Regions from separate parts of the Salipaludibacillus agaradhaerens genome, predicted to be linked through region 1. Evidence: riboswitches for the same ligand, from Rfam matches in the RefSeq annotation. Region 1 holds a riboswitch; each other region holds the start of a gene.
What was found. A riboswitch is a leader RNA that binds a small molecule or an ion and turns the genes downstream of it on or off. The one in region 1 is predicted to bind S-adenosylmethionine.

Region 1 (10,175 bases):
GCTTTGCATTAAGCGGGACACCGATTGAAAATTCACTGGATGAGCTTTATTCCATTTTTTCTATCGTGCAACCGGGGATTTTCAAAAATAAGCAAACGTTTAAAAATTATGAAGAAGATCGTATTGCTCGTAGAATAAAACCGTTTGTTTTAAGGCGGATGAAAAACGATGTTCTCCAAGAGCTTCCTGATAAAATTGAGTCCATTGAATATACCCATTTATCTGAGCAGCAAAAGACGGTCTATCTAGGTCAGCTACATTTATTGAAATCTGAAGCAAGTGAAGTCTTTCAAACCAATACCTTTCAAGAAAATCGGATGAAGTTGTTGGCAGGTTTGACACGGCTGAGACAAATTTGCTGTCATCCAGGGATGTTTTTAGATGATTATACCGGCGGATCTGGAAAGCTGGACCGGCTCCTTGAATACTTGGAAGAAGCAAGAGATGCCGGGAAACGTATCGTGCTTTTTAGCCAGTTTACCCAAATGCTTGCTATTATGAAAAAGCATCTAAATAAAAGTGGTTGGGACTATCATTACTTAGATGGATCAACGCCTTCTAATGAACGAGTTGAGCTAGCAGAGAGGTTTAATCGAGGAGAAAAAGATTTATTTCTCGTGTCATTAAAAGCTGGTGGCACAGGGCTTAACTTGACAGGAGGGGACACGGTCATTCTTTTTGACTCTTGGTGGAACCCTGCTGTAGAGGAACAGGCAGCAGATCGTGTTTACCGATTTGGACAAAAGCGTGTCGTACATGTGACCAAAATGGTTACGACAGGGACGATTGAAGAAAAAATTCATCAATTACAAGAAAAAAAGCGGCATCTACTTGATCGCGTCATTCAGCCTGGAGAAACAATGATGTCATCACTAGGTAAAGAAGATATTGAAGAATTGCTAGGTTTATCTTAAAAAGGGATGGTTATTTTAGTTGATATATGGTAAACTTAACAAGTTGAAAAAATTTCAGAAGGATTCATCCTTTTCTCAGTAGGTTAAAATAGGATAACGCATGCAGCTTGTCCGTTTAAAAAACGTATGAGCTGCATTTTTAAGGTTAAAATAAATACAATCGCTCTGACGGTAAAGTATGAATTAAAAGGAGATAAAAGCATTTGGCACGTTTTAAAGATTTAAACATTGAAGAAACGATTTTGAAATCCATTGAAAAAATGGGGTTTACTGATGCAACCCCTATTCAGGAAAAAGTTATTCCAGCTGCAAAGGATGGCCGCGATGTCATCGGACAAGCTCAAACAGGAACAGGAAAAACAGTAGCTTTTGGGATTCCTTTACTGGAATCGGTCATACCACAGCAACGTCATCCACAAGGTCTTGTATTAGCTCCGACGAGAGAATTGGCTATTCAAGTATCAGAGGAATTGAACAAGCTCGGTCGCGAGAAAGGTGTAAGTTCTCTTGCTATTTATGGCGGTCAGGAGATTTCCAAACAAATCCGAGGACTTAAAAAACGCCCTGAAATCATTGTAGGGACACCAGGACGTTTTATGGATCATATGCGCCGTAAGACGATTCGTCCAGAGTATATCAATACGGTTGTCCTTGATGAAGCGGATGAAATGCTGAGTATGGGATTCATTGAAGATATCGAGACGATTTTAAAAGAAGTCCCTGAAGATAGACGGACGATGCTATTTTCAGCAACGATGCCTGCAAGGCTGAAAAATGTCATAGCATCATTTATGACCGATCCTGTTAACGTAACGGTTAAATCAAAAGAAGTAACTGTTGAGAATATTGAGCAACGCTACGTTGTGGTTAACGAAAAACAAAAATTCGATGCGCTCTGTCATTTACTGGATATTGATCCGCCTGAATTGGCAATCGTCTTCGGACGTACGAAGCGACGAGTTGACGAAGTCGCTGAGTCACTAGGGATTCGTGGTTTTGCGGCTGAAGGCCTCCATGGTGATATGAAGCAAGAGCGTCGTGATGCGGTCATCCGTAAGTTTAAACGAGGCGCTATCGAAATTCTTGTTGCGACAGATGTAGCTGCAAGAGGGCTCGATGTGAATAACGTCTCACACGTGTTTAACTTTGATTTACCACAAGACTCTGAAAGCTATGTCCATCGTATCGGTCGTACAGGACGTGCAGGTAAGAGTGGTATAGCATTTAGTTTTGTCACACCGAAAGAGCGAGATCACTTAAAAGTCATTGAAAAAACAACGAAAAAACCGATGAAGCAACAAGGGGTACCGACATATGAGGAAGCATTAGCAGGTCGCCAAGATAGATCTGTCAATCATTTGCAGAATTCACTTCGAAAAGGAGATTTTGAACATCTTCTCGGAGCAGCAAAATCACTTTTAGAAGAACATGACCCTGAAACACTCGTAGCTGCGGCATTAAAAACGATGACGAAGGAACCGGATCAAACGCCTGTTCATATTACTGGTGAAGCACCTGTTCGTTCTAAACGTCGTAACTCAGGACCACAAGGCGGAAATAAAAGCCAGGGTGGTTATCGAGGTGGGTCACGTCAGAGAAATGACCGTGGACGCCGTGGTGGAAAAGGCCGTGGAACTGGTGGATCTGGCGGATCTGGTGGTTCTGATGCAAAAGTAAAATCTTTGTCTTTCAAAAAGAAAAAGTAACATCTTATTTGAAGGTGTTTATTAGAGTGTGTTAAAGGGGCGATTGTCCTTTTAACACACTCTTTTTTTGATCTTTAAAATGTTTTAGGGGGTCTCGATGTTTCAGCGATGTGATCAATCTCCTCTTTGTGATTTACTAATTAGCCAAAAAAATTGGAATTTTAAAATTAATTTTAATTATTTGTTGATTTATTATCTGAGTATGTTACACTCGTTAATAACTTACCAAACTTCATATGATTCTTATCCAGAGAGGTGGAGGGACTGACCCTATGAGACCTCGGCAACCAGTACGTTCGTACACGGTGCCAATTTCAGAGGAATGCTTAGCATTTCAAAGATGAGAGAGACGTGATCTGCATTTAATACTGCTATCAACCCCTTTTCTCATCTAAATTATTAGTGAGAGAAGGGGTTTTTTACGATGGTATAACGTTCCTCAATGTAATGGTACGATTAGAAACTAGCTTCTGACCTCTCGTTTATTGAGGACGTCCTAAGCCTGTTTTCTTATAAAAACTTCATAGTCGTGAGATAGGTTCATTTAGCGTTTAATACGCTGAATGATTAAAAGGGAATCTGGTGTAAATCCAGAACGGTCCCGCCACTGTAAGTCAAGAGTGAATATGACCAAGTCACTGGAAGTCAATATCTTATTCTGGGAAGACCATATTCATGATGAGAGACGAGTCAGGAGACCTGCCTATTATCACAACACTGTTATCCTACGGGGAAATAGGGAGGTGTTAAATATCTAAGACATGTAATAGGATATTTTTAACCTTTTCAATGGTAAAAATATCCTTTTTAATTTAGGAAGGAACAACTCACTTTTAAAGGAGGAAATGAAGATGGCACTAAAAACAAGTCAATTAGGATATCCACGTATAGGGGAACAACGAGAATGGAAGCGGACGCTTGAAGCTTATTGGAAAGGGGAACGCTCAAAGGAACGATTTTACGAGGAAATGAAACAGATTCGTTTATCTCATTTACAAAAGCAACGTGATGCATATGTTGATTATATACCAGTTGGAGATTTTAGCTTTTATGATCATGTGCTGGATACGGCACTCATGTTTAACGTCATTCCAGAGCGGTTTGCAAAATCACCAGCAGACCCTTTAGATACTTATTTTGCTATGGCAAGAGGTAGTGATGATGGGGAAGCATGCGAAATGACGAAATGGTTTGATACAAATTATCACTACATTGTGCCGGAATTTCATCGAGGCTGGGTACCTAAAGTAACGACCAACTATACCCTTCAAGCATATGAAGAAGCGAAGAAAGAGTTAGGAATTGAAGCCAAGCCTGTGCTTATAGGACCATTTACATTTTTGAAGTTATCAAAGGGTTATACAAACAATGAATTTCCACAGTTGGCAGAAAAATTAGTTCCGTTGTATGAACAAGTCATATCAGAACTGTATCAAGCTGGCGCTTCACTTATCCAATTAGATGAGCCATCACTTGTTACCACATTATCAGAAGGAGATATTGAGCAGCTGAAAGGAATTTACCGTGAATTAGCTGAGAAACTTCCAGAAGTTAGCTTGTTGCTCCAAACGTATTTCGGTTCAATTGATCATTTTGAGCAAATTGTCTCACTTCCTGTTAAAGGGATTGGACTAGATTTTATTCATGATAAAGGTGTGAATTTACAAGCAATTAAAGCTCATGGGTTTCCAGAAGGCAAATTATTAGGCGCTGGTATCATTGATGGCCGTAATATTTGGAAAACAGATGTACGTGATGCGTTGTCTCTCTTAACAGAGCTACAAGAAGTTGTTCCCTCTGAACACTTACTTGTTCAGCCATCGTCGAGTTTATTACATGTGCCAGTTACATTAAAATATGAAACGAAATTAGATCAAGAACTCCTTAACGGTTTGTCGTATGCCGAGGAAAAATTGTATGAATTACACTTGTTAAAAACGATAAGCAATCATCCAACAGATGAAGCGGCGAAACAAACGTTTGAAGAGTATCAACAGTCAGTTGACACGTTTAAGCATGCCCCATTTAGAAAACTAACAGACATTTCAACTGACTCGGACTTGCCTACTGAACGAACGCATACGTATGAAGAGAGAAAAGAATTACAAGAAAAGAAATGGCACCTTCCGTTTTTACCAACGACAACGATTGGGAGTTTCCCCCAGACACGTGATGTGAAGCGAACACGTACTGAATGGCGTCGGGGAGAGCTTGATGATGACACATATGACACTTTCGTTAAGGGGAAAATTGAAAAGTGGATTACGATCCAAGAAGAAGTGGGACTAGACGTGTTTGTACACGGTGAATTCGAACGGAATGATATGGTCGAGTATTTCGGTGAAAAGCTGAATGGCTTTGCCGTAACACAAAATGGCTGGGTGCAATCATACGGCTCCCGTTGTGTAAAACCTCCGGTGGTTTATGGGAATGTGAGCTTTGAAAAACCAATGACGGTGAAAGAGACGAAATTTGCTCAATCATTGACGAAAAAGCCGGTAAAAGGAATGCTCACAGGACCTGTCACCATTTTAAACTGGTCATTCGTTCGCAATGATATACCTAATCGAGACGTCACAAGGCAAATCGCAAAAGCTTTAGTAGAAGAGGTGAAGGCCCTTGAACAAGCAGGGATCGAGATGATTCAAATGGATGAACCGGCGTTGAGAGAAGGATTGCCATTAAAGAAACATGAGCAACAAGCATACTTAGATTGGGCAGTTGAAGCGTTTAGATTGGCAACTGCTCAAGTAAAACCAACGACACAAATTCATACTCATATGTGCTACTGTGAGTTTCATGACATCATTGATTCCATTAAAGCATTAGACGCTGATGTTATTTCTATAGAGACGTCCCGCAGTCACGGTGAACTCATTGAGACATTTAAAACGAATGTCTATGATAAAGGGATCGGTTTAGGTGTTTACGATATTCATAGTCCTCAAATTCCAAATGTTGAGAAGATGTTAAATGTGATTAAACAAGCATTGAATGTTTTACCAGCACAAGCCTTTTGGGTGAACCCAGATTGTGGATTGAAAACGCGAACAGAAGAGCAAACAATTGCAGCGTTGAAAAATATGGTGACAGCTACGAAGAAAGTAAGAGAAGAATGGAAGGTTTCCCAATAAACGAGCTTTCTATGAAACAAACGTTTAGCAACGGATGAGCTTTTTATCCGACGTCCTCACTTATCAAGACTCCCCTACGGCACATCGAGATTCTTTCTCTAGCTTTAGGGGAGTTTATTTATCACAGATAACCGACCGTAAAACTCTCGGCTCAAAATAGGGAGGAGAGATTAACTATATATGCGGGGATAACGGACGCTCATATCCTGATTGACTCAACTATCAATCAGTGGAAGAAGAACGAAAACTCCCACTTTTAAAGGTTCGTTTTATGTCTATCGTCTGGAATCGTCAAAAATAGTTGGTGATTGACGGGGGACCGTGATCCGCTTTTCACATGACCAAATTAAAGAGAAGTTCAGCAAGTGATAGGCCTGAGGGATGAACTAGACAGTGAAAAAGGTGTTTTCTCAGCTAGTCGAAAATAATATGTTGATTCCCCATATGGGATCGTGAGAATGCGCTTTTATCGGTTGGGGGATCAGGTTAAGAACCCGATCTGAGAAATAGGCGGAGAAAATACTCTTAAATAGTCATTGGCAATGGAAATAGCTTAAATAGACGGAGAAATTCCGCCTATTGACTCGGAAAATCTGAAATTGGCTTGTTTTGCTTTGCATAATCGGAAAATTTCCCCCTATATACCCCAATATGAGGTCTTTTCTGCATCTAACCGGAAAATATCCGCTTATTTTACTTTCGCTAATGACCTCATTTTGACAAGACTTCTTATCCACAAGTAAAGAGGAGGTGATTTAGTTTATAAAAAAGGTACGTAAACGAGGTTTTTTATTAATGACAAGCCAGGATGTCACACGTCTTTTTTGTCACTCATGTTATCTCGTTTTAAAGTCCATTAAAGTTATGCAAAGAAAAAGGTCCTTTATAATGGATAAGTCAGGCGATAACCCTTCCAAATCCACCTTTAACCAGTTATCACCTTTTTTCAGCTCTGAACAACTAGAATGATTAAACTGAAAATGATGACATTATTTATGCGTGACTAGTGAGTTTCATAGACATATTTTATATATCATACTCCTCAAGAAATGTGAAGTTATCTAATGATAGGTTCAAGCGATTTAATTGTTTCAGGACTGCCTCTTGTTTTACCTTTCCATCTTCTTGAAATTCTTTTGGGTAGTTTTCTGGAGAACCGACTACCGCACCTTTTTCAATCCACTGTTTTCGGTATAATTGAAAAGCTGCCTCCCTCATGTCAACAGGTGTAACAATATAGCCTAAATCTACTTCATGATCTTCACTATATCCATATTCAAAATAACAACAAGGGCAAATATCATAAGAGGCTGAATGGCTATGGATCTCATATGGTGGGGCATCTAACCCATCGTATCCGCAAATTGGACAAATATAAGTTTTCATCTAATTCAGCTCCCTATTGATTATACTAATATGTTGTACCGTCAATTATTATTTTTGTGTTCTAACATTCGTTTAATAAATAGAGCTTCGTTTATCACAGCTAATCGTCCGTCAAACTGTCGGCTCAAAATAGAGAGAAGAGGTAACTCTATTTAGGCGGGTGATAACGGATGCTCAGTCCTGATTGAAGGTTTTATAAAAAGAAAAGAGCTTTAGATAAGCCCTTTTCTTAAGTCAGTTAAGCCATTCTCTATTGTTCCAAATCTTCAATCGCTTGCACTTCTTCACCAGTATCCATAAATGAGATGGTCACTTCATCACCGGGTTCAAGGAAAAGGGCTCTCGGGTAAGACGAAGCATTAACCGTGAAGATTCGATCTTCCCCTTCTAGAAGAAATCTGATCGTGACATTGTCTTCTTTATCCCATTTATAAATACGGTCAATTTCTGCGGTTATTTCAACCATATCTGTGTATTCACCTGGTACGACCTTCTCATCACTTTGGGAAGATATTTCTAACTGATAAGCTCCGAAAGCTTCTCGCTTTGTTTCACCATAGCCGTAGATGTTCTCATCCCGTGCGCTTACGAGCATGATTTGTCGCAAGACGTCATTTTTGTCCATGAGAGGGACAATCCATGTATATTGACCATATATATTATATAAAGAGGGTGTCCCTGCTACGTAATCATCACGGCGAAACGTTCGTTCAGCTAAATCCATGGCAGTTCGGCCATTGAGTGAGCCGCTAGCATCTCGGAAATACTGAAGCTCTCCAGTGCGGGCATCGAACATCGTGAAGCCGACCATAGAGCGTGATGCTTCCTGATCTTCGTTTTGCAGCCGCATATGATCAGTGAACCAGTTTAGTTTTAGGTCTGCATCTACAACCCCTGTCACAGAATCCACTGCTCCCCATGCTGTAGGCTCTGTTAATCCTTCACGGCCAAAAAAGCGATTGATCATGCCTTGCTTGTAAATACCAAACCACTCATTACGCTCTTCTGCAATACTTGGGGGATAGATACGATTTACCCACTCAGGGACTGCTTCTTTTTCATATTGTTCTGTTTCGCCAGTAGCAGGATCCACAATGATGACGCCATCAACATCGGCTACACGGCGGAATTCCGTATAATGTCCGTAGCTGACAATGTAATAAGGATTACCTTCACCGTCAATTTCAAACGTCGTGTCTAACATAAGCACATCAGGGTATTGAGAACGAACATGTCGTTCTAGATTTTCATGGAAAAACGCTGAAGGGACATAGGTCATCTCAGTTAAGACCATTTCTGGTTCTTCACGCGGGTTTTCGGCACTGACCATAATGTACCCTGGAGCATGGCTGCTACGATACCAGCGGAAAAAGCCATCATACTCTATAGGTGTAATCCAATAAAGCGCATCATTCACCCGCTGAATCCGCGTGTCACCAAGGTTATAAAAGGCGGGATTATCTAGCTGCCCCATTAAAACATCTGAGCGATACTCTGCATAACTGCGGGAAACAACGGGAATATATTCTTCGTTTACTGGATTTAATTCTTCTACCGTCACTTCTTCACCGTTAGCCATATTAAATTTTGCATCTGCAAGAAAGAATGGCTGTAATAGCCAAAACAAGCCGAACCCGACAATGATAAGTAGGCCTGTTGCTGCCCCCATCGTCGCTTGTTTTTTCCTAAATGTTTTGACGAACATAAATATAAGTGTGTTATCGAGCATGAGACTGAGGCCGAGGATCGGCAAATAAGCTGTGATAATAGCAGCAACACTCTGGTCGAGTAAGCCGATATAAAATAAGAAACCGCCATACACGATACCTAAAAATAACCGGATAGGGATCCAGCGTCGGAAGATAGCCATTCGCCAGCAAATCGGTTGGAACGGCAAAAATAAAATGGATAATAAGACACTCATCATTAGCATTTGTAACATACCTTTTCACCTCATAAATATAGCATATAAAAAATAATAACTTATGTGTTCTTACGTACGGGATAAGAGAATGTTTCATATTTGTGACCATTTTAATCTTAACATAGGAATCAGCGGTTAAATGAGTGAATGTCACAATTTATTTTTTAACCCAAAAAATCGAGCAATTAAAATTAAACGATAGGACTGAAGTGAGACGGTGAGATCTAGAGGATCAGCGGTGTCTGAAAACTCAATGATGGATCATTGAACAGAAGAGAAGTGCTTGATGAAAGTACCCATTTGTAGCGCGAGAGCCATGTATGAGTCAACAGATAAGCGTCCATAAAACGCCAACCACAAAATAGAGAAGAAAGCGAAATCTATTAAGGCGGGAGCTAAGTCAACTACTCATCAGTGGGAGAAGCACGAAAACTCTCACTGATTGAAGGTTCGTTTTATAGGTGTGTTTCGCAGATGAAATTTGTTTCGAATCTGTCTTTAACGAAAATTTTCAGCTACAATAAACAAAGAATGTTTTTATTAAGAAGGATGATGAGAAAATGAGCTTATTGCGTGTAGAAAATTTACATAAAACATACGGTGAGAAAATATTATTTAATCACTTGTCTTTTGTCGTGGAGCCAAAAGATCGAATTGGCCTTATCGGGGTAAATGGGACTGGAAAATCGTCGCTTCTTAAAGTACTGGCAGGCCTAGACGGGCGAGAAGCAGGAGAATTAATTCATGCTAACAATTTCACAATGGAGTATTTACCTCAAGAACCAGCCTTACAAGAGGAATTGACTGTGCTTGAGCAAGTGTATTACGGGGATGCCCCGGTCATGAAGGCAATGAGAGCGTATGAAGAAGCGTTGATGGCGCTAGAGACAGATCCAGCAAACAGTGGTGCACAGAAAAAATTAGCCGCATGTCAGGAGAAAATGGATGAACTGGATGCGTGGGAGGCAAACACCCTTGCGAAAACAGTCCTTACAAAATTAGGTGTTCATACATTTACGAAAAAGGTAGCTCATTTATCGGGCGGGCAAAAAAAGCGGGTAGCGATTGCTAAAGCGTTAATTCAACCGGTTGACTTATTATTATTGGATGA
Region 2 (10,175 bases), 640 kb from region 1:
ATTGTATCAAACGTCTCTTAAAAGTCAATTAAAGAGAGAATTTAGTCCCTATATTGTTGAGATCATACTTGAGTAATGGGATTGATACATAGGCAGTAATCATCATATTTAAGAATAAGTACGTGTGTTATGAGAGAAAACAAGATAAAATACAAAGTGTAGAAGAGAAAACTAGCGGGAAAGAGAGTCTGACAAGCCCCCATTATACAGGGGCGGTATCACAACAAAGAATAAGACATTAAGAATAAACGACAATTATTATAAACTGGTAGGAGGGATTGAAAATGAAAATAAGAGGTATGCGTGAGAGATTGATTATCGGGTTAGAGTGGGCAGGGACATTTGAGGAAGCAGCTGAAGGAAAGATACACCCAGTTATCAATGAAGCTAAACAACGAATAGAAGACATCAAAGGAAAAGTAAATCCCCATGAATTTATCGGAGTGTCTACCCATGACAGGAGAGATGGTTTTACGTACATCGGTGGCTGGGAAGTAGATAATGGCACAGATGTGCCCCGTGGCATGACATATCGGATTATTCCTGAAGGTGATTACCTTATTTATAAACATCGAAAAGATAAAGATATTAGTGAGACGTATAAGGAAATTAAAGAAGAGTTAATAGAAAGAGGTCTGACGCCATTGAAGCCTGAAGACATAGACGCTTTTGATGACATTCCCCTGAAGATTGAGCTTCATAACGCCGAAAAAATATTAGTTGATGAACCGATCTTTGAGATTCATATCCCAGTTGCCAGGTAAGACCTATCATTCGTAAAACTAGGAGGTTGTCAAAGCAATCTCCTAGTTTTTTTGAGTGAATATTTAACACGAACAGGCGAACCATAATAAATCATCTATCACATGATTGTATTTAAGAAAAGGCTGTGGTGAAAGATGGGCCCCTCGGAGGATCAGCAACGTGTTAAGAGGCAATGAGGCGAAAGGCTTCATGGCATCATGCAGCTGAAAATTCTTTATTGAGCCGTCTCTTAATTAATGAAAGACGGTTATGAAAAAAAGGCGTGTACGTGTTTCGAATAGGAAGCAATTAAAAAGGGATGGAAGAAAGAGTCGAATTGTGTGGGAAATCATTGATGCATTATTTTTTGAAAAAGAGTTGCATATTTTCAGAAATTTCGATACAATTGGGAACAATTAGATTTAGATTGGGAAATAAATGAATATAATAGAACGTTCTTATCACGAGAGGTGGAGGGAAAGGCCCTAAGAAACCTCAGCAACCAGCCGGCTTTATGCGGTCAGGTGCTAATTCCTGCAAGAAGACAACTTGCAAAGATAAGGAGAGGACTAAAGTGCATGGTATTAAGCAACCTTCTTCTTATTTTTGAAGAAGGTTTTTTGTCGTAGTGAGGTCTTTTCTAAACGTCCACACATGTGGATAGGAACAAAGGTATCGATAAGTTGGATCGCATGCTACTAAAGGAGGGGTTGACGTTAAATGAGTAAAGACACGAACGAGTTAGAAACAAAGATTGTGCAAATTGGAAACCGCAGTGAATCATCAACTGGAACGGTTAGTCTTCCTATTTATTGTTCCACGGCATACAGACATGAAGGGATTGGGCAATCGACTGGTTATGATTATTCGAGATCAGGAAATCCGACGCGGGAAGTGCTGGAAGAGGCGATCGCCTCATTAGAAAGTGGTGATCAGGGGTTTGCCTGTTCTTCTGGGATGGCTGCCATCCAAGTTGTCCTATCACTATTTAATAGTGGTGATGATATCTTAGCAGCGAGTGATTTATATGGCGGAACCTATCGTCTATTTGAAGCGTGTTGGCGGCGCTGGGGAATTACGTTTCAATATGGGGATGTAACAGATATTGAATTTTTTAAACAACATATAAAACCCACAACAAAGGCTCTTTTTATTGAAACTCCCACTAATCCATTAATGTACGAAGCTGATTTGGCTGCTTTCAATCAAATAGCGAAAGAGCACGATTTGTTATTAATTGTAGACAACACGTTTTACACACCGTTTTTGCAGAAGCCCATACTAGAAGGGGCAGATATTGTCATTCATAGTGCCTCTAAGTATTTATCAGGACATAATGATGTGATCGCAGGGCTTATCGTCTCTAAAGGTGAAGCCTTGTCAGAACGGTTATATTATATTTTTAACAGCATGGGCCCTATCTTATCACCTCTCGATTCTTGGCTTGTAATTAGGGGAATGAAAACCCTTGCCTTACGGATGGAAAAGCATGAAGTGAATGGAAAAAAACTAGCTGATTTTTTACAGGCACATCCTGCTGTACTTAATGTGAATTATCCGGGAAGAGGGGGCATGCTTTCTTTTCGAGTGAAAAATGAGAAGTGGGTCAACCCTTTTCTACAGAGTTTAAAACTAATAACGTTTGCTGAAAGCCTTGGAGGAGTAGAAAGTTTAATGACGTATCCAGCGACGCAAACCCATGCGGATGTCCCAGAGGAAGTGAGAAATGAGTTAGGCGTATGTAACAGACTGTTACGTTTTTCCGTTGGCATTGAGTCTGCAGATGATTTACGTGAAGATATTGATCAAGCGCTTGCTGCGGCGGTAAAGAAGGAGGAGGAAAGACATGCCTGAAGCACGACAACCATTGAGTATTCAAACACGTCTTTTACATCATTCTCATAAAACGGATGCCTCAACTGGAGCCGTGAGTATACCGATACAGCCAGCATCAACCTTTCATCAGAAAAGTGTGGATCACTTCGGAACGTTTGATTACGCACGGTCAGGAAACCCCACAAGGCAAGCATTGGAAGAAACTTTTGCAGAACTTGAAAATGGGACGCGAGCATTTGCATTTGCTTCAGGGATGGCAGCGATTTCGTCCACTTTTATGATGCTCTCTGCTGGTGACCATCTTGTTATTACAGAAGATGTCTATGGAGGGACATATCGGTTCACAACAGAAATACTTCCACGCCACGGTATTGAGTATACGTTTGTGGATATGACCAATGTTGAAGAAGTCAAAAAAGCAATACGTCCAAACACGGCCATGATTTATATGGAAACACCCTCTAATCCCACGATGAAAATCACGCCAATCCGAGAGATTGTCACATTGGCTAAAAATCACGATTGTCTCACCGTACTAGACAATACGTTTATGACGCCAGTATTACAGCGCCCACTAGATTTAGGAGTAGATGTGGTCGTACACAGCGCCACGAAGTTTATCGGTGGCCATAGTGATGTGGTGGCGGGGCTAGCAGTTGTGAAAGATCGTGATTTAGCCAATCAGCTAAAATTTTTACAAAACAGCTTTGGGGCGATTCTCGGACCGAATGATTGTTGGCTCATTATGAGAGGTCTTAAAACAATGCACGCTCGTATGACGTTATCATCTGCTACTGCACATGACATAGCTGTTTGGTTAAACGATCATCCGACTGTTAAACACGTCTATTATCCAGGGCTTGAGAACCACCCTGGTTATGAGTTAAACAACTCTCAAGCAGAAGGGGCAGGGGCAGTGCTGTCATTTGAGTTTTCTGACCGGTCAGCTGTCAAGGCTGTAGTTGAAGCTATGTCGATACCCGTTTTTGCCGTTAGTCTTGGGGCTGTAGAGTCTATTTTATCGTATCCGGCTAAAATGTCGCACGAAGCAATGCCTCCTAACGAACGGGCTAAACGAGGTACTACAGATGGTCTACTTCGTTTATCTGTTGGGCTAGAAAATAAAGATGATTTAATAGCGGATTTTGAGCAGGCTTTCCATAAGATCTCGCGAGAAAAACAAGTACCATCATAAAAAGTAGACTGACAATCTGTTATACAGGGGAGAGGAGTCGAGATGGCACTATTAGATGATTTGCAGCAAAAGATTTTGGTCGGTGATGGCGCGATGGGAACGTTCCTCTATCAGCAAGGCATTCATGGCTGCTTCGAACTATTAAATTATGATCGTCCTGAAAAAGTGTTAAAAGTCCATCAGCAATATATTGAAGCTGGAGCAGATATTATTCAAACGAATACGTACGCGGCTAACCGATTGAAATTGAGACGTTATCAGCTGGAACACCTTGCAGAGGAAATTAATCTTAAAGCTGTCTCTATAGCTAGAGAGGCTGCTGGTGACCACACATACGTTTTAGGGACGATCGGGGGTATTAGTAATGTTCACTTGACAGAATTTGAAACGGAAGAAGTCCAAGCGAGCTTTAAAGAACAAGCTGATGTGCTGCTTACAGCTGGTGTAGATGGCATATTGCTAGAAACGTTCTATAATATTGATGAATTAAGTCTTATCCTTCGTTATTTACGTCAACAGACAAAGGTGCCTATTATAGCCCAAGTGACACTTGGAGATATTGGTGTTCTACAAGGAGGGATATCGTTAAAGGCTGCCCTCGATAGACTTGGAGAAGAGGGGGCTGATGTGGTGGGATTGAACTGTCGAATGGGTCCCCATCACATGCTCCGTTCGTTGGAAGAGCTGCCTTTACCGCTAAAAACATATTTATCTGTTTACCCAAATGCTAGTTTACCAAATGTACGGGATGGTCGTTTTTTCTATCAATCTAACCCTCATTATTTTGGGAAGATGACGGAAGAATTGGTAGCGGAGGGAGCGAGGCTTATCGGTGGGTGCTGTGGTACGACACCCGACCACGTGAAGGCGATTAAGGCCACGGTCCTCAGCAAAGGATTAATGCCAGTTACTAGTAAACCAATAAAGGAAAAAAGGGCTGCTGCTGTTAGTGTCACACCACCAAATGTGGCCCATCCTCTCTCAGATGTCTCGCAAAATAGACAATCAGTCATTGTAGAGTTAGATCCCCCTAAATCCCTGTCAAAAACGGATGAATTTTTAAAGGGAACGAAGGCGTTAAAAGAGGCTGGTGCTGACGCCGTAACTCTCGCTGATAATTCTTTAGCTTCTGCCAGAATAGATAATTTATCGTTAGGTGTATTAATGAAGCAACAGACAAAGGCGAGGCCACTTTTACATTTAGCATGCCGAGACCGTAATCTTATTGGACTGCAATCCCATCTGCTTGGTTTGCATACACTGGGGATTCATGATGTATTAGCGATTACAGGTGATCCTGCTAAGGTGGGGGATTTTCCAGGGGCGTCGTCTGTTTACGATATGGCGTCACTAGACTTAATCAAATTTATTAAACAATTAAATGAAGGCATTTCTTTTTCAGGGAAAGACCTCGGTGAAAAAACCGTGTTTACGGTAGCAGGGGCATTTAATGCCAATGCTCGTTATATTGACAAGGAAGTAAAGCGTCTAGAAAGGAAGATTAAAGCCGGTGCTGACTACTTTATGAGTCAGCCAGTTTATAGTATCGCACAGTTAGAGACCGTCTATGAGGCGACGAAACATTTACCCGTTCCAATTTATATTGGTATCATGCCTCTTGTGAGTAGCCGTAACGCTGAATTTTTGCATAATGAAGTACCTGGCATTATCTTGTCTGATGATGTGAGAAAGCGTATGGCTACTTGCGGCAAAAGTAAATTAGAGGGAGAGAAGGAAGGCCTGCTTTTAGCAAAAGAGCTCATTGATGAAGCAAAAACGTATTTTAACCATATTTATTTAATCACACCTTTTTTACGTTATGAAATGACCGTAGAATTAACACGTTACATTCAAGACATGAGTGAAGAAGAGTCATTGATTCAAGGACAACATAAAACGCAACAGGTAAAGAGGTGAACAGATGACAAAATCTGGTTTTGAACACGCATTAAAGCAAAGGATTTTAGTGTTAGATGGGGCAATGGGAACGATGCTTCAAGATGCCGATTTAACGGCAGAGCACTTCGGTGGGGAAGAGTTTGAAGGATGTAATGAGTACTTAAATATTACTGCCCCTCATGTGATTAGTCATATTTATAGGGCTTATTTAGAGGCGGGTGCGGATATAATTGAAACGAATACATTCGGTGCCACAAGTCTTGTATTGGCAGACTATGACCTTCAGGCATTAGCTTATGAGTTGAATAGAAAAGCAGCAGAATTAGCTGTAAAGGAAGCACAGCGGTTTTCCACCGATGATAAACCACGTTTTGTCGCTGGTGCCATGGGTCCTACGACAAAATCTTTATCTGTCACAGGCGGAACGAGCTTTGCTGAGTTAACGAGTACGTATCGGGAACAAGTTGAAGGTTTGTTAGACGGTGGCGTCGATATCTTACTTTTAGAGACAAGTCAAGATATGCGTAATGTGAAGGCGGCTTACGTGGCAATTGAACAAGCATTTGAAAAGCGTCATGCTCAAATTCCCTTAATGTTTTCTGGGACAATTGAGCCGATGGGGACGACGTTGGCAGGTCAAACGATCGATGCTTTTTATATTTCATTGGCTCATATGAAGCCAACCGTCGTGGGACTTAACTGTGCTACAGGCCCGGAATTTATGCAAGACCATCTCAGGACGTTATCTGAAATAGCTCCTTCGTACGTTCATTGTTATCCAAACGCAGGATTGCCTGATGAAGAAGGCCATTACCATGAATCACCAAAGTCATTAACGAAAAAGTTGATAGATTTTGCGGAAAAGGGATGGTTAAATATCGTGGGAGGTTGTTGTGGGACAACACCTGATCATATTCGTGAAATGGCTGAAGCGGTAAAAGAATATGAACCGAGACGCCTTCCGGACAATACCCGGCATAGCGTGTCAGGCATTGAACCACTCATATATGATACTGATATGCGCCCTTTACTCGTTGGAGAAAGGACGAATGTCATTGGCTCAAGAAAGTTCAAACGGCTTATTGCGGAAGAAAAGTATGAAGAAGCGTCTGAAATAGCCAGGGCACAAGTGAAGCGTGGGGCACACGTTATTGATATTTGTTTGGCTGACCCTGATCGTCATGAACTGGCAGATATGGAGAACTTCCTCCATCATGTGATTAATAAAGTAAAAGTCCCCCTCATGTTAGATTCAACGGATACGTCGGTTATTGAGAAGGCACTCACTTATTCACAAGGGAAGGCAATTATTAATTCTATTAACTTAGAAGACGGCGAAGAAGAATTTAAAAAAGTAGCAGAGCTTATTCACCGATTTGGCGCAGCGGTCGTCGTCGGGACGATAGATGAAGAAGGAATGGGTGTGAGTGTGGAGCGGAAAGTAGCGATTGCAGAGCGGTCGTTCGATTTATTGGTCAATGGTTACGGGGTATCCCCGCAAGACATTATTTTTGATCCTCTTGTCTTTCCTGTTGGGACAGGCGATGAACAGTACATTGGTTCAGCTGAGGCTACTGTTGAAGGCATACGAAAAATTAAGGAGCTATTTCCACAATGTCTAACAATACTAGGCGTAAGTAATGTGTCATTCGGCTTGCCGCCTCTAGGCCGTGAAGTGTTAAATGCAGCATTTATGTATCATTGTACGAGAGCTGGGTTAGACTATGCCATCGTCAACACGGAAAAATTAGAAAGGTACGGCTCCATTTCAGAAGAAGAACGCCAGTTAGCTGATGATTTGTTATTCCGTACAAATGACGACACATTAGCAGCCTTTACGGATTTCTATCGGAAGAAAAAACCGCGAAAGGCAACTGCGGTGAAAAAGCTTCCGCTGAAAGAACGGCTGGCTGACTATATTATTGAAGGTTCAAAAGATGGCTTGAATGATGATTTAGCAGAGGCGCTTAAAACGTATCGTGACCCGCTTTCGATTATTAACGGTCCATTAATGGATGGGATGGATGAAGTAGGGAAGTTGTTTAACAATAACGAATTAATCGTGGCCGAGGTGCTTCAAAGTGCTGAAGCGATGAAAGCGGCTGTGGCATATCTCGAGCCCTACATGGAAAAGAAGGCTGATGATCGTGGGAAAGGGAAAATTCTACTTGCAACGGTTAAAGGAGATGTACACGATATAGGGAAAAACTTAGTGGAAATCATTTTACAAAATAATGGTTTCAGCATTGTTAATCTCGGTATTAAAGTTCCGCCGAATGACATTATCGACGCGGTAGAGCGTGAGAAACCTGATGCTATCGGCTTATCAGGACTATTAGTAAAATCAACACAACAGATGGTGTTAACTGCTAATGACTTACGGGAAAGAGGCATCTCCATTCCTATTTTAGTAGGTGGGGCAGCTCTCACAAGGCGATTTACGGAGAATAAAATTTCTAAGCAATACGAAGGACTTGTCCTCTATGCAAAAGATGCCATGACAGGGTTGGAATTAGCGAATAAATTAGCACGGCCTGAGGACAAAAAGGAGCTAATAACCCTCCATAAAAAGCGGCAGAAAGAAATTAAAGAACAAGACTTACATGGTGATGTAGCCAAAAAACAAGGTGTTACTTCAGGGACTAAAGTACTTACTAGACGAAGTGAGACAGAAAATAGTCCGATATTTATACCAGAAGATCTTTCTTTGCATGTCCTGCGGAATTTCCGTTTATCACATTTGTTACCTTATATAAATATGCAGACCCTACTCGGACAACACCTAGGTATTCAAGGGAATATTGCCCGCAATTGTGAGCGGGGAGATAAGAAAACACTTGAATTAAAAGAAAAGGTCATGGCATTTCTACACAAAGCAGAAAAGGAAAGGCTACTGCAAGCGAATGGCATGTATCGTTTTTACCCTGCACAGGCGGACGGAGACAGTGTCTTGATCTTTGACCGCGATGATCATACGCGCGTGTTGGAACGCTTTGATTTTCCAAGACAGTCGAAACCACCTTATCTATGTTTAGCAGATTTTCTGAGGGATAAAGCAGATGGGGAAATGGATTATGTCGGTTTTTTAACAGTAACAGCAGGAAGTGGTGTGAGAGAGATAGCCGAAAAAGCGAAACATGAAGGCAATTATCTGTACAGTCACCTCGTTCAAGCAGTGGCATTAGAAGTGGCAGAAGCCTTTGCTGAGCGAATTCATCAGCTTATGCGTGATAAGTGGGGCTTCCCTGATTCAGCCGATTTTACGATGAAGGAACGGTTCTCCGCCCGTTACCAAGGAGTTCGTGTCTCCTTTGGGTATCCAGCTTGTCCAAATTTAGAAGACCAAGCTAAACTTTTCAACCTTTTAGAACCATCCAAAATTGATGTTCAGCTCACAGAAGAGTATATGATGGAACCAGAAGCTAGTGTGTCTGCCATGGTATTTGCCCATCCTAAAGGAAGATACTTTAGTGTTTAAATAGTGAGAGATCAGACGTTGCCCTCATAAATAATTATTTATGAGGGCAACGTCTTATTTTATCAAATGAGAAGTCGTATTCTATTGTTGAAAGGATCAGTGACGACGAGCGCATTTCCTTGATGATTAACGGGCCTTTCCTGACTTCTTAATCTCTCTACTGCCTTAGTACGACTAGCTTCATTAGGATAAAAAACGTCGAAGCTTTTAATGCCAACACTGTTTTCTGGTGGGGATGACGCGTTTTTACTCGACCATGTATTTAATCCCAAATGGTGGTGATAATCATCACTAGAGATAAACAACGCTTGTTCACCGAATTGTGAGACGATATTAAATCCGAGGCCGTCGCAATAAAAATGCTCCGCTTGTTTTAAATCGGCCACTTGTAAATGAAGATGACCCATTACAGTGCCAGAGGGCATGCCTGCCCACGGGAGGTGTTTTCCAGCGTCGAGCACAGCCTCTGCATTAAGTGGATCAGTTGTCATCGTGACACGACCGTTTTGCCAAATCCATTCTTCAGATGGACGGTCGCGATAGACTTCAACGCCATTACCATCAGGATCAGCCATATAGATAGCTTCACTTACGAGATGGTCTGATGCCCCTTGCAAAGGGTAGTCGTGGTCGAGCATATGTTTAAGAAAGCTCCCTAAATCAGCTCTTGAAGGAAGTAAAAGAGCAACGTGATAAAGGCCGGTTGTGCGAGGTGGACGCGGTACGTATTCACCGGCTTGTTCAATTGTTAAAAATGGCGTTTTTTTATTGCCTGTAAAGGAAACAGTTGTGACAGACTCACTGAAAATAGATAACCCAAGAATGTCTCGGTAAAATGACATAGAAGTAGCTAAATCTCTTACTTTTAAGTGAACATGACTGATAAATGTGGCCGATGCTTCGTGAAAGGGCATAGCCATTCCTCCTTAGCACTTTAATTTTGTAAGTAATTGAATTAATTATAGATTCAATTGTATAGAAGAATCAAATTAAACGCCTATTGTAAAATAACTGTCGGCATAG
Region 3 (10,175 bases), 2.3 Mb from region 1:
CAGCTAATTTTGATCGAGCAGAAGGATTATCTGTCATGGAAAATATCCTTCAAGGTAATCCGAATATTGAAGGCGTTTTCGCTCATAATGACGAGATGGCATTAGGAGCACTAGAAGCTATTGAAGCATCGGGAAAAGATGTAATCGTAATTGGATTTGATGCGACAGATGATGCTGTGACAGCGGTAGAAAACGGTCGATTAGCTGGTACTGTGGCCCAGCAGCCAATTATGATTGGTGAGAGCGCCGTACAAGCAGCATTCGACCTGCTTAGTGGTGAAGATGTGGAAGACTTTATTCCAGTCGATTTGGAATTAGTGACAGAATAACCTTTTGTATCATCGTATTTAGGAGAAGCCATTGTTTTGTGACAATGGCTTTTTTTCAATTTTCTAAGATCTGTAGTAAAATCTGTGGCCTAACAGGGCCTTCGAAACTTAGAGGTACCGTTTGCATAATTTCGTTTTTAGCCAAGAAAACAGCGATATCGGCTCGACATTATATAGTCTATGGGAAAGTTTCCGAGCCGCTTCAGACTTCGCCTTACTTCTTTGTTCGTAAGAGTCTCCTCTATTTCAGAAGCACCACTTTCATTAAAACCTTTCAAAGATTATGACCAGCAAGGGTTTTGGATAATATAGTAGTTTTTTTGCCCTTGATGTCAAAATGATTGAATGAAATTGTTGTCACAATTTAAAACAAAAAAATCTATATAAAAGGGTCTTTAAGTTGATTTTAAAGTGACTATTTTGAAGAAAACAGACTAGTTTAAGTGATACATAGAAAAACCACCTTAAAGCTTATTCGGCTTTAAGGTGGCTGGTTATCTACAGTTTAAGAAGCATTTTCTTCTTGAAGCTCTTCTTTCATGGTATCAACATCATTTGCGTCAGTATCTTCGTTATTATGGTTTCGGCCATCAAAACGTAGAAGGTCTCCGTAAATAATTTTATCAGAGTATTCTAGTTCTTCATGTACACGATCTAAATAGGGTTCGCACTTTTCATCGTCTGTCGGTTCACCAGTTTCTTTAGAATAGCAAACTTCATTGACATAAACGATTTCATCTGTTATAAAGTTACCATTTCTAAGAATTGTAAATTCTTCGTAGTCTTCTGAGAAGATGTTATCACCGAAGATCGTTTGATTTTCCACTTCAATTCCTAACAAATGGAGTATGGTCGGTCGAACGTCTATTTGTCCAGAGACCTTCGAGATTTTTTCACCTTCCATCCCTGGAATGTGGATAATAAATGGCACTTGTTGCAGTTGTGTTTCAACAAATGGTGTCACGTCTTCACCTAAAAACTGTCCCATCGCTCTGTTATGATTTGATGAAATTCCGTCATGATCACCATAAATGACGATAATGGAATCTTCATACAAGCCTTCTTCTTTTAAACGCTCAAATAAAACTTTAATGGATTCATCCATATAACGGACGGTTGGGAAGTACTTGTTTAAAGTATTACTATTAGAATCAAATCTATCAATATACATGTCTTCCTCGTCTAGATCAAATGGGAAGTGGTTTGTTAACGTGATAAGTTTTACTTCGAATGGCTGTGGCATGTCTAGCATGTGTTCAACAGATTGTTCCATGAAATCGATATCTTTTAAACCCCAGCCTACGCTATTCTCTTCCGTAATTTCATAGTCATCTTTCGTATAAAAATCGTCGTAACCGAATTGATTATACATCACATTTCTATTCCAAAAGCTCCCATTATTTCCGTGCATAGAGGCTGTGTAGTACCCATTTTCATTTAAAATTTCAGGTAAGGCGTAATACTCGTTGGTAGCGTGAGAGAAAAAGACCCCACCTCTTGCCAACGGATATAAGGAATTATTAATAAGAAACTCCGAATCTGAAGATTTACCTTGTGCTGTTTGATGATAGAACTGATCAAAATAATAGCTTTCTTCTACGAGCTCATTTAAAAACGGTGTAATTTCCTCACCATTGAGAGTTTCGTTAATAACGAAATCTTGGAGCGATTCTGCGGCCACAAAAATAACATTTTTACCTTCAGCGATGCCATATAAATCTTTTTCTATACTTGGTTGGTTCTCCCCAATAAATTCATTCACTTCTTCAAGGCCAGATTCATTTGCAAATACGCGTGGAGCTTGAGAAGCAGTATGGAGATAAGCATCATAAAGGTGGAAACTGTAAACGCCTAGATTTTTGACTAAAAGTTCTCTGTCAAATGTTCGTGTCAATAATTGTGGACGTTCAACATTGGCAAGACTAACATTAATGATCGTTAAAATGATAATAACCGCATAGTAGGGACGGAGATCTTTAAAACGATGCTTGTACTTGACAACTTTCCCTGCTTTTTCCCACTTGTGAATTAAAACACCTGCAATCACGATATCTACGAAAAATAGTATATCGTACCATTTAACAAGGGTATGGATACTTGACCCTAAATCAGCCATGTTGTTACCCATGAAAAGGAGCGGAATTGTAATGAAATCTGTAAATTCTCTATAATAAACCACGTTTGAATACAATACAATTGAAGCCAGTGTCATAAAAACGAGCATGTAATAAGTTTGTCTGCTTTCTTTACGACGTAATAAAAACGTAATGACTAACATTAAAATAGGTAGAGGGTTTAATATGAGAATAATGAATTGGTTCATATTTTCTATCGTTATATTAAACTGTGTAACCCCTACGATGACCGTCTTAAGCCATAAAAAGAACAGGGCAATCCAAAAGATTGACGGCTTCTTTAAATTATTTTCTTTTTTCATCATGTTTTCTTCCCCCATAAATTAATCTTTATCTGTAATATGTTTAAGCTATCTCATAGCTTAACTGTAACTATAAAAGTGTGTTGTGTTATCTATGCATAAGGACATAATGGATTGTGTCTGTTTTTATAACCCATTTATTAAAGCCCTTAAAAATAACACACTTCAACTATTATAGTCCGTTTGTAAATGAAAAGTAAACAAAATATGAATTAATTATAATAGTTAGACGTGCTTTGAAGTAAAAAGTTCCGCAATTCTATATATAATTACTTAATTTTACAAACTTTTTCTATCTATACCGGGGTGTTTGTTCATTTTAGTGACTAAGGCTAGCTTAATGTGTTCCGATATTTCCTTCTATAACAAAATAAAACATGTTCTTCCTGAGAAGGAACAAGGATCGATATTGAAACATCGATCATCCTTAAAGGAAGAACATGATAAATGGAAGACTTTCTATACGAAAGTTTTTTAGATAAGCGGCCCACCGATTAATACATCTCTGGATATGTCTTTAAACCGGTTGAAATTCTCTTTGAATTTATAAGCTAGCTCTTTCGCTTTTTGTTCATAGGCAAGGGGTTCTGCCCATGTTTGCCATGGGAGTAAAAGATGATCAGGAACGCCAGGGCAATGAAGCGGAATATTTAACCCAAATACTGGATCTTTAGTCGTTTCTGCTGATTGTAAATCACCTTGAAGGGCGGCTCTTACCATTGCTCGAGTATAATGTAAACTGATCCGGTGACCAGTGCCATATGGTCCCCCTTGCCATCCTGTATTAACGAGAAACACATCTGTGTTATGCTCCGTCATTTTCTCCCCTAACATTTTGGCGTAGTGGCTCGGATGTAACGGGAGAAACGGTGCACCGAAGCAAGCTGAGAAAGTGGCTGTTGGTGAACTAATTCCCCGTTCTGTCCCTGCTAGCTTGCTAGTGTAACCTGATAAAAAGTGATACATAGCTTGTTCTACTGATAACTTACTTATTGGAGGGAGGACTCCAAAAGCATCAGCGGTTAAAAAGATCAATGTTGAAGGGTGCCCGCTAATACTAGGTATGGTTGACGAATCAATGGAAGTTAGGGGATAGGCAGCTCGCGTATTCTCAGTGAAGTCTGTAGCATCATAGTCCGGCTCTCGTGTGTGTTCATCGATGACAACGTTCTCTAAAACGGCTCCGAACTTAATTGCATTGTAAATGTCTGGTTCTTTTTCCTTGCATAAATTAATACATTTGGCATAGCAACCACCTTCAATATTAAAAATACCTGTCGGAGACCAAGCATGTTCATCGTCACCGATGAGTGACCGGTGTCGGTCAGCTGAAAGAGTCGTTTTACCTGTGCCAGAGAGGCCAAAAAATAACGCCACATCTCCTTCACTACCAACATTAGCTGAGCAATGCATAGAGAAGACCCCCTGTTTTGGTAATAGGTAATTCATAATAGAAAAAATCGCCTTTTTCATTTCTCCGGCGTATGCTGTTCCACCTATGAGAATCGTTCGTTTTTCAAATGAGGTGATGATAAATGCCTCTGAGCGTGTGCCATCACGTGTTGGATCAGCTTTGAATCCTGGAGCGCTAACAATCGTGAATTCTGGCAATTGTGTGGCTTTTTTTTCTTGCTCTGGGCGAATAAATAACTGTCTTACAAATAAATTATGCCATGCTAATTCATTTACGACCCGAATAGGATATTGATAGTTAGTGTCGGCTCCGGCAAAGCCCTGTCGTACAAATAGTTCATCCTTATCAGCTAAATAATGTAAAACTCTTTCATAAAGACGTTCAAAAGTTTCAGATGAAATGGGTTTGTTAACAGAGCCCCAATGAATATCTCTTTCTGAGGAAGCCTCTTTAACGATGAACTTATCCATTGGAGAGCGACCGGTGTACTCCCCTGTTTTGGCTACAAAGGCCCCTGTGGCAGTTAGATGCCCTTCTTTTCTAGCTAACATCTTTTCAATTAAATGGGGGACAGGGAGGTCCTTGTTCACATTGTTTCCTTGTATCAGCTGACACAATCTTGTTTCAAAATGAAGCATACTCATAGTATCCACCCTTTCAAAATAATTTACTTCGTTTTCCTGTGAGGGGCACCTTTAAGACAAGACGAACGTGAATGTTCATTAATGTAAGAAGGTGTGTAAACTTTCACGAAAAGCCAACTAGTTAATAACGTGTCTTAATCTTATTCAAATAATATAGTATGACTTATATATTATAAAGTATAATACATTAAGTTTATATGTGCTATACTTTATTGCGGAATTGAGAAATCAAATTAAGGTTAAGCGTGAAGGAGACAGATGAAAGCGAGTGATTTTTAAAAGGTGATTTTAGAAGAATTGATAAACAGATATTGGTTAAAAGTAAGAATATGACTACAAGTTTAGTGTAATCGAATGTCTACCTAAAAAGAGAAAGAAATTTAAAAGCGTCATAATATTGTCACAGTGTTATGAGAGAAGAAGTTAAAGGATGAAAGTTGACACTTTAAAAAAAATCGGTTATTCTTTCTTGAGAACGGATACTCTTATCCTGAGTAGGCGGAGGGACAGGCCCAACGAAGCCCAGCAACCATCACTAAGGCAAAATGTGAACGGTGCTAACCTGCAAGGCATACGCTATCATACGGTGTCTTGACCGATAAGAGGTGAAAGGCGAATGGATTCAAACCTTTTCCTCTAGTCAGGGAAAGGTTTTTTATACTTCTATGAAAGTCTGACTATTTAAAGGCAGGAAGCGTAGGATATTATGCCGATGCGCTTTTAAAAGTGAAGCTTTCCAAACAGCACTTACGATGTTGTTGTAAGTGCGACAACTCACCAGCTAATCTAGTGAGGAGAGAAACCATTCTACAGGAGAACGAGTACCGTCATCGGCAATGAGTTGAAAAAATTGAGGAGGTACATAAAGTGGCAGGAAAAACACGTTTATTTACATCAGAATCGGTGACAGAAGGGCATCCAGATAAGATTTGTGATCAAATATCGGATTCTATTTTAGATGAAATTATGAAAAACGATCCTAATGCAAGAGTGGCATGTGAAACGTCAGTTAACACAGGACTTGTGCTTGTAGCTGGAGAAATTTCAACCTCAACATATGTGGATATCCCAAAAGTTGTTCGAGAAACGTTGAAGGAAATTGGATATGTACGGGCGAAATATGGATTTGATTATGAAACATGTGCTGTACTCACGTCTATTGATGAACAATCTCCAGATATTGCACAAGGTGTCGATCAAGCACTTGAAGCGAGAGAAGGCCATATGACTGATGACGAAATTGAAGCAATCGGTGCAGGAGATCAAGGGTTAATGTTTGGCTACGCAGATAATCAAACACCTGAACTTATGCCACTGCCAATCTCCTTATCACATAAACTTTCTCGTCGTCTTGCAGAAGTGCGCAAAGATGGCACATTGGATTATTTACGTCCTGATGGAAAAGTACAAGTAACAGTGGAATATGATGAAAATCAACAGCCAGTTAGAATTGATACGATTGTGATTTCTACTCAACATCATCCTGAAGTAGAATTAGCACAAATTAAAGCAGATTTAACGACACACGTTATACGACCAGTTGTTCCAGAGGTATTTTTAGATGAAAACACAAAATATTTTATTAATCCTACTGGACGTTTCGTGATTGGTGGGCCTCAAGGGGATGCTGGTTTAACTGGTAGAAAAATTATTGTAGATACGTATGGCGGATATGCGCGCCATGGAGGTGGGGCTTTCTCTGGTAAAGATGCGACTAAAGTGGACCGTTCTGCCGCCTATGCTGCCCGTTATGTGGCAAAAAATATTGTAGCAGCTGGTTTAGCTGAACGGTGTGAGGTTCAATTAGCGTATGCTATCGGTGTTGCTCAGCCAGTGTCGATTGCAATTGAAACATTCGACACGGGAAAAGTATCGGAGGAAGTACTCGTTAAAGTAGTACGAAATCACTTTGACTTGCGTCCTGCAGGGATTATCAAGATGCTTGATTTACGTCGACCAATATATAAACAAACTGCTGCCTATGGGCATTTTGGCCGTACAGATGTTGCCCTTCCATGGGAGGCGACAGATAAAGCGGATCTTATGAGAGAAGAGGCTTTTGCACTAGCAAAGCAATCTTAATTCGTTTTAACCTATCTAAATTAAAGAGCACGCATGATGTGAAATGACTTTAGTCTCGTCAACTTATAGTTGGCATGAATAAAGTATTTCTCGGTCATCAGCGTGCTTTTTTAGTTTAATTCAGTTAATTGAGTATATCTTCCCATATTTAACTGTGTCACTTTTTAGTGTTACGTTGCTTCTCTTCAAAACGCTTATAATAAGCGGCTTTTGCCATGTAGTCTTCTCTGATCCGTTTCATTTCTCTAAAGTCGTCATCTGTCAATTCGCGTATGACTTTAGCCGGATGACCGAGTGCTAATGTTCTTGGTGGAATCTTTTTTCCTGGCGGGACGAGACTTCCTGCACCAATAAAGGCTTCTTCACCGATTTCTGCGCCATCAAGAATAAGTGACCCCATTCCTATCAAAGCGTGTCTATGAATGAGGCAACTATGTAACGTACATTGATGGCCAACTGTAACCCCTTCTTTCAAATGCAATGGGATGTTAGGACTTTGATGAAGAGTACTATTATCCTGGACATTAACGTTCTTTTCAATGATTGTTGGGGCTACATCTCCACGTATGACTGTATTAAACCATATGCTTGTATTTTCATGAATAGTGACATCGCCAGTAATAATAACCCCTGTTGCAATAAAAGCTTCTTCACTGATAAGAGGGGTTTTTCCGTTATATGGGTAAATAGTCATCAACTCGCCTCCTTAAAAATACTTATACTTTCACCAATAGTTTAGCAAATTTTCTTTTGGGAACGAAATCTCAATTTCTATGACTTGACGAAAGTGTTATGGAAAGGGAAGATAGTAAGAAAACAGACTGAATCGAAGGTGATAAATATGTGGAGATGGGAAGCAAAGTCAAAAGAGGCTAAAGGGGTATTTGTTGTTGTTCACGGAGCTGGAGAATATCATGTGCGTTACAAGTGGATTACTGAGCGGTTAAATGAATTTGGGTTTCATGTTATACTCGGGGACTTACCTGGCCAAGGGACAACGGAAGGGAGAAAAGGTCACGTAAAAAGCTTCAATGACTACATAAAAGCTGTATCAGGCTGGCTTAATGAAGCTAAAAAGTATGGTTTACCTGTGATTTTATTAGGCCATAGTATGGGAGGCCTTATATCAACTCGCACGCTAATGGAGATGCGAGAAGAAAAGCTCCCTCAAATGGTGATTTTGTCATCACCTTGCTTTGGATTATTTAATAAAACGCCGATAAACAAAAAGATACTTTCATTGGCATTGAATAGAGTGACACCTGGTTTGAGGTTTCCGTCAGGTCTTGAAACAGGATCAGGTACGCGCGACCCGTTAATGCGGGAACGAGATGCCACCGATCATTTGTTAATCAAAAAAGTTAGTGTCAGATGGTATAGAGAATTAGATAAAGCGATGAAAATAGCTCATGACAATACAGAACGCTTTCCAGAACTACCGCTACTTGTGATGCAAGGTGGCGATGACCGAATTGTTGATAAATTTAAAGTGAAAGAATGGTTTAATCAAGTGGATTTAAAGGATAAATATTATAAAGAATGGGAAGGACTGTACCATGAAGTGTTAAACGAACCGGAAAAAAATCACGTGCTGGCTCATATGCTCGGTTTCGTTACGATGAATCTTCATAATTAAGTGGTTCTGTTCACCGTGTGATGGAGGAATGTGAAGTGACGATCCCTACGACATCTTGGTCTCTTATGATTCAAATATATAAAAAGGTTATTCCGGAGGTCTATACATGCTTAGATGAGTGGCGGAAGCGAGCTAAAGAGATTCCAGATCCAGAGCTTCGGGAACAAGCGTTAGCAAGTATTGCTAACAAAGCGTTTCACTGTGAAGGTGGTGCTGTCTATGCGCTATTGGCAGGTGATCATCTAAAGGAAGCAGTTAAGTTTATTGTGGCTTATCAAACGATCAGTGATTATTTAGATAATTTGTGTGATAGAAGCACTTCGTTAGACCCAAAGGATTTTAGTGCGCTTCACATGGCGATGTCAGATGCTCTTACAGTAAACGCACCATTGCATGATTATTACCACTATCGAAGTGAAAAGGATGACGGGGGATATTTATCTGAGCTCGTAAAAACCTGCCAGACGTGTATCTTATCATTTCCTGCTTACAAGGAGGTTGAAGCTCAAAACCTTCAGTTAGCTTCTTTATATAGTGACTTACAAGTGAATAAGCATGTCCATCACGAGAACAGAGAAACACGGCTGATTGATTGGTTTGAACAGCATAAAGCACAGGTGGCGCCCATGACATGGTATGAATTTTCGGCTTGTACAGGATCAACTCTCGGAATATTTTGTTTAAGTTCATATGCAGCAGGTGACGCTTCCTTTTCAAAAAAAGAGGCAGAGCTTGTTAAAGATGGGTATTTCCCTTGGGTTCAAGGGCTACATATTATGATGGATTATTTCATTGATCAAGAGGAAGATCGTATAGAAGGGGATTTAAATTTTTGTTTTTACTATGAGAGTGACGAAACACTACTTAGTAGAATGGAACAGTTCTTTATGAAAGCTGATGATTCGCTAAAAACTCTGAGAGATAACAAATTTCATCGGCTCATTAATAATGGGTTACTCGCTATTTATCTTGCGGATGAAAAAGTCAAAAAAGATGCTAATTTAAAAAGAAATAAACGTCGCTTAATGCGTCATGGTGGAATGACAACGTTACTCTTTTATTCATTTATAAAGTTTAACCTAAAAACCGCCCGAAGAGAAAAAGCGACAGGGGTAGTGAGGCTAGGACAAAACAGTTTTTATTGAAGTAGAAGATGCGATTATCATTTATGATAATCGCATCTTCTTATGTTGGAATAGTATAAAGAGCATTTTATTCTTAGCGCTTTTCGATAGCAATAATAAACGGCGGGTTATTTCGCTGATTCGTGAATCGATATTCTAGCACATGGTACATGTCTTGAGGCAATTGACGTACAAAAGGTATGACCACCTCTCGCTCTTTTTTCCCTTCCATATGGCCACTATAAATGACTAGTATGAGAAGGCCCTCAGATTTTAAATGAGTTAAAATATGACGTATCGCTGTGATCGTTGTCTCAGCTATGGTTACGATCGATTTATCACTCCCAGGCAAATAGCCTAAATTGAAAATTGCGCCATCAACTTGTCCGTTATGCTCAGTTTTTAGATATGTGAGTAAGTTTTCGTGTCCATCATGAATGAGATTGACAGGGGTTAACGCACTTTCTGACATAAGCCGGCTCTTAGTTGTCTCAATCGCCTGCTTTTGG

Region 2: it holds a riboswitch for S-adenosylmethionine, as region 1 does, so the genes downstream of both, BK581_RS10495 (methionine biosynthesis PLP-dependent protein) here and metE (5-methyltetrahydropteroyltriglutamate--homocysteine S-methyltransferase) in region 1, are expected to answer to the same signal.
Region 3: it holds a riboswitch for S-adenosylmethionine, as region 1 does, so the genes downstream of both, metK (methionine adenosyltransferase) here and metE (5-methyltetrahydropteroyltriglutamate--homocysteine S-methyltransferase) in region 1, are expected to answer to the same signal.

What each region holds. Positions count from the first base shown of each region.
Region 1 is NZ_KV917378.1:1,599,598-1,609,772, reverse strand. It holds gene BK581_RS07750 (DEAD/DEAH box helicase) at 1-914, shown strand, start outside; gene BK581_RS07745 (DEAD/DEAH box helicase) at 1,118-2,620, shown strand; SAM riboswitch class I at 2,861-2,967, shown strand; cobalamin riboswitch at 3,140-3,341, shown strand; gene metE (5-methyltetrahydropteroyltriglutamate--homocysteine S-methyltransferase) at 3,466-5,754, shown strand; gene BK581_RS07735 (hypothetical protein) at 6,781-7,140, opposite strand; gene BK581_RS07730 (hypothetical protein) at 7,391-9,082, opposite strand; gene BK581_RS07725 (ABC-F family ATP-binding cassette domain-containing protein) at 9,625-10,175, shown strand, end outside.
Region 2 is NZ_KV917378.1:2,239,222-2,249,396, reverse strand. It holds gene BK581_RS10500 (GyrI-like domain-containing protein) at 285-764, shown strand; SAM riboswitch class I at 1,200-1,308, shown strand; gene BK581_RS10495 (methionine biosynthesis PLP-dependent protein) at 1,465-2,598, shown strand; gene metC (cystathionine beta-lyase) at 2,591-3,775, shown strand; gene BK581_RS10485 (bifunctional homocysteine S-methyltransferase/methylenetetrahydrofolate reductase) at 3,818-5,692, shown strand; gene metH (methionine synthase) at 5,697-9,152, shown strand; gene BK581_RS10475 (VOC family protein) at 9,215-10,066, opposite strand.
Region 3 is NZ_KV917378.1:3,899,856-3,910,030, forward strand. It holds gene rbsB (ribose ABC transporter substrate-binding protein RbsB) at 1-329, shown strand, start outside; gene BK581_RS17910 (LTA synthase family protein) at 835-2,769, opposite strand; gene pckA (phosphoenolpyruvate carboxykinase (ATP)) at 3,241-4,824, opposite strand; SAM riboswitch class I at 5,307-5,429, shown strand; gene metK (methionine adenosyltransferase) at 5,692-6,906, shown strand; gene BK581_RS17925 (gamma carbonic anhydrase) at 7,064-7,600, opposite strand; gene BK581_RS17930 (alpha/beta hydrolase) at 7,748-8,542, shown strand; gene BK581_RS17935 (tetraprenyl-beta-curcumene synthase family protein) at 8,578-9,687, shown strand; gene BK581_RS17940 (tRNA 5-(aminomethyl)-2-thiouridylate-methyltransferase MnmM) at 9,761-10,175, opposite strand, start outside.